Regions from separate parts of the Acidovorax sp. GW821-FHT09B03 genome, predicted to be linked through region 2. Evidence: predicted binding sites of a transcription regulator. Region 2 holds the regulator's gene; the other holds the start of a gene.
The links. The regulator sigma-54, encoded in region 2, starts transcription at its own class of promoters, with help from an activator protein. The targets are predictions, from matches to a motif close to TGGCANGNAANCTGCTTT.
Positions count from the first base shown of each region.

Region 1 (2,199 bases), on a different contig from region 2:
CGATGTGGCGCTGCGCACCCGCTGGGAGCAGCAGCAACTGGCCCCCGGCATGGCCCAGCTGGAGCGGCTGCGGCGCACGCTGTGCGTGGTGCGGCCGGGTGCGGCGCTGGACAGCAACCTCAGCGACGCCTGGTTCGACGTGTGCACCGAGCGCATCACGGCCCTGTGGCAGTTGCAGGTGGACCTTGTGCAGCGCCTGCGCGAGGACTGCTCCGCGCACATCGTGCAGGCCCAGCAGGACCTGCAGGACTCCAAGGGCCTGTTGCGCGGCCTGCGCGACAACCCGCCGCAGCGCACGCACGCGGTGGACCGCTTCTTCGACATCGCCATCGCGCCGACCGCGGTGGAGCAGTCGGCAGCGGGAGCGCAGGGGGCCGAATCGGCCTCGCTGCTGGAGCTGCTGCAGGCCCAGTCGGCGCGCATGGCCAGCATGGAAGCCGAGCTCGAGGCGGCGCGCCGCACGCTCAATGAGCGCAAGGTGATCGAGCGCGCCAAGGGCGTGCTGATGGCGCGCCTGGGCATGAACGAGGAAGTCGCCTTCCGCGTGCTGCAAAAGACCTCGATGGACCAGAACCGCCGCCTGCTCGATGTGGCCGAGGCCACGCTGTCCCTGCCGGACCTGGCATTCGCCCACCCCGACCGCAAGGGCGACAAGCCCGCCTGACCCAGGCTGGTGCCCGGCCTGCACTGATGTGAGGCCGACGCCGCACCATGCCCCGTGAGCGTGCACGGTTTGTGGGAATTTCCCCGGCCTGGGCTGCCCCAACGAGGGTACGGAACTTGCAAGGAGGGTGGTGGAGGGCGGGCTGACGGTGGCCTGCCTGCCATCTGTCTGCGGCTCGCCGCAGGCACAGGAATCGCGCTTCCAAGGATAACGGCGTCCCTTGCGTCCCCCAGGTGTCTGGGGGGGCAGCGGACGCCGTTTTTCTTTGTCTTCTTCCTGGCGCGCTTCCTGGGGTGCATCACCCCGAGGCGCCTGTCCGTTCCCTGTTCCAAAGGAATTTCAATGGCCTACCTCGCCCCCGCCGAGTTCGTGACCAAGATGGTCGATTCCGGTGAATCCAAGCTCCTGATGTCTACCCGCGACACGCTGATCCGCTCCTTCATGGCCGGTGCCATGCTGGCACTGGGCGCCGCCTTCGCCGTCACCGTCACGGTGAACACCGGCAACGCGCTGCTGGGCGCGCTGCTCTTTCCGGGCTGCTTCATCCTGCTGTACCTGCTGGGGTATGACCTGCTGACCGGTGTCTTCACCCTGGCCCCGCTGGCCGTGCTCGACAAGCGTCCTGGCGCCACCTGGGGTGGCGTCTTTCGCAACTGGACGCTGGTGTTCTGCGGCAACTTCGCGGGTGCCTTCATGGTGGCGGTGTTCATGGCCATCATCTTCACCTTCGGGTTCAGCGAGGCGCCCAACGCCGTCGGCGTGAAGATCGGCCACATCGGCGAGGGCCGCACGGTGGGTTACTCCGCACACGGCGCCGCCGGCATGCTGACCCTGTTCATCCGCGGCGTGATGTGCAACTGGATGGTGTCCACCGGCGTGGTGGCGGCCATGATGTCCACATCGGTGTCGGGCAAGGCCATCGGCATGTGGATTCCCATCGCCCTGTTCTTCTACATGGGTTTCGAGCACAGCATCGTCAACATGTTCCTGTTCCCTTCGGGCCTGCTGCTGGGTGGCAACTTCACGGTCATGGACTACCTGGTCTGGAATGAAATCCCCACCGTGATCGGCAACCTGGTGGGCGGCCTGACCTTCGTGGGCGCGATGCTGTACTCCACGCACTACAAGACCGCCCCCAAGCGCAAGATCGCCTAAAGACGAGGCTGAACGGGTCCCTCACGCGCCGCGCACCCTGCTTTGGGCGGTCTCGGCGCAAGCAAATGCTCGCCATAGCACGGGCTATGGCTGCGCTTTGCGCCTAGCATCCCATCCCAAATCAGGGCACGCGCCATCGTGAAGACCCATTCATCCTCGCCTTCCTGCCTGCCTCCCTATGAGCGACAGCAATAGCTTGAACGTCACGCTCGGCCAGCATTCCGAGGCCGGTCACAAGGGGGTCAACCAGGACTTCCACGGCGCCATGCTGCCCGTGGGGCCGCAGCGCGGCACCAAGGGCATCGTGGTGGCGCTGGCCGACGGCATAGGCTCCAGCGCGGTGAGCCAGGAGGCCAGCGCGGCAGCGGTGCGCGGCTTCC
Region 1 covers NZ_JBWKPP010000025.1:23,382-25,580, reverse strand. Annotated here, with positions in the region: gene AC07PA_RS29455 (nitrate- and nitrite sensing domain-containing protein) at 1-664, shown strand, start outside; gene AC07PA_RS29450 (formate/nitrite transporter family protein) at 1,007-1,819, shown strand; gene AC07PA_RS29445 (bifunctional protein-serine/threonine kinase/phosphatase) at 1,998-2,199, shown strand, end outside.
Region 1: a site for sigma-54 is predicted at 770-787, ahead of AC07PA_RS29450 (formate/nitrite transporter family protein). Genes of this name have one in related genera too.

Region 2 (2,199 bases):
AGCGTGAAGCTGGGCCAAGCGGGGGTGAAGCTGTGCTTTCATGTGCCCGACGTGGAAGCCTTCAAGGCCCATGCGCTGGCGCAGGACCTGGCCTTCGGCCCCACGCACCAGGCCAACGGCTATGCGTTCGCCAACGCCAAGGACCCGGACGGCAATGCCGTCAGCATCTCCAGCCGGGCCTTCCGCAGCCTGCCCTGATCAGAGCGCCTTGCGCAGGTTGGCCGGCGCGATCTTGAGCGCCTCGCGGTACTTGGCCACGGTGCGGCGCGCGCACTCGATGCCCTGCTCCTTGAGCATCTCGGCGATCTGGCTGTCCGACAGCGGCTTGGCCGGGCTTTCGGCCGCGACGAACTGCTTGATGAGGGCACGCACGGCCGTGCTCGATGCATTGCCGCCGGTCTCGGTGCCCAGGCCCGAACCGAAGAAATACTTGAGCTCGTAGGTGCCGATGGGCGTGGCCATGTACTTGGCCGTGGTCACGCGGCTGATGGTGGACTCGTGCAGGCCCAGCTCGTCGGCGATGTCGCGCAGCACCAGCGGGCGCATGGCCAGCTCGCCATGGGTGAAGAAGCTCTTTTGCCGCTCGACGATGGCGCGCGAGACGCGCAGGATGGTGTCGAAGCGCTGCTGGATGTTCTTGATGAACCAGCGCGCCTCCTGCAGCCGCTGCTGCATGGCCTGGTGGCCCTCGCCGCCCTTGTGGCCACGCAGGGCGCCGGCATAGATGTCGTGCACGCGCAAGCGCGGCATCACGTCGGGGTTCAGGGCCACGATGAAGTTGTGCTGCCCGTCGCGGCCATTGGCGCGCCCGGCCTTGCGCACGATGACGTCGGGCACGATGATGTTGCGCTCCACATCGACGAACTTGCGCCCCGGACGCGGCTCCAGCCGCGCGATCAGGGCCATGGCGGCGCGCGTGCGCTCCTCGCCGTCGCCGCACAGCTGCGTGAGGCGGCGGATGTCGCGGCGTGCCAGCATCTCCAGCGGCTGCTGGCACACGCGCAGCGCGGTCTGCACGGTGTCGGGGTCGGCATCGCTGTCTTCGTCGGCCGCCAGGGCCGTGAGCTGCAGCGTGAGGCATTCACCAAGGCCACGTGCACCCACGCCCACGGGCTCCAGGCTCTGCAGCAGGCGCAGCGCCACGGTGAAGCGGTGCACCAGCTCCTCGATCTGCTCCAGGTCGTCCGGGCCGGCCAGGGCGATGGCCAGCTCTTCCAGCGGCTCCTCGAGGTAGCCATCGTCGTTGAGCGATTCGATCAGGAAGCGCAGCGCCGCGCGGTCCACCTCGGACAGGCGCAGCGACAGCGCCTGGCGGTGCAGGAAGGCGGTCAGCGATTCATGGGTGCGGGCCAGCTCGGTGGCGTCGGCCTCGTCGCCCTCGGCATCGTTGCGGTTGCGGGCCGGCGCATCGCCACCCCACTCGGCATCGTTGGGGGACACGTCCACGGTGCCATCGCCGCTCCAGTCAGGCTCGTCGCTGGCGCTGCTGCCCAGTTCCGCGTCACTCTGGGGTGCATCGGGAACCGACTCGCTCGGCGTGCTGGAACCCGGTGCGTTGGAATAGACCGCGTCGTCAGCGCTGTAGTCGTCCGGCTGCACGGGCGCATCGGCCGTGTCCACGCCGAATTCTTCGCGCGGCGCCTCGTCGGCATTGCGCTCGAGAAAGGGGTTTTCGTCGAGCATCTGCTCGACCTCCTGGCCCAGCTCCAGCGTGGACAGCTGCAGCAAGCGGATGGACTGCTGCAGCTGGGGCGTGAGCGCCAGGTGCTGCGATACGCGCAGTGACAGGCCGGGCTTCATCGCACAGCCCCGGTGGGCTGCCGCGAAGGCAGGTGCATGGCGAACGTGCGGTCCATCGGTCTGCTACATGCGGAAGTGTTCACCCAGGTACACCCGGCGCACTTCGGCGTTGTCGACGATTTCGGACGGGGTTCCCTGGGCCAGCACGTGGCCGTCGCTGATGATGAAGGCGTGGTCGCAGATGCCCAGCGTCTCGCGCACGTTGTGGTCGGTGATGAGCACGCCGATACCGCGCGCCTTGAGAAAGCCGATGATGCGCTGGATCTCGATCACCGCAATGGGGTCGATGCCGGCAAACGGCTCGTCCAGCAGGATGAAGCGTGGTTGCGTGGCCAGCGCGCGGGCGATCTCCACGCGGCGGCGCTCACCGCCGGACAGGGCCAACGCAGGCGAGGCGCG
Region 2 covers NZ_JBWKPP010000008.1:243,843-246,041, forward strand. Annotated here, with positions in the region: gene AC07PA_RS16970 (VOC family protein) at 1-198, shown strand, start outside; gene AC07PA_RS16975 (RNA polymerase factor sigma-54) at 199-1,800, opposite strand; gene lptB (LPS export ABC transporter ATP-binding protein) at 1,864-2,199, opposite strand, start outside.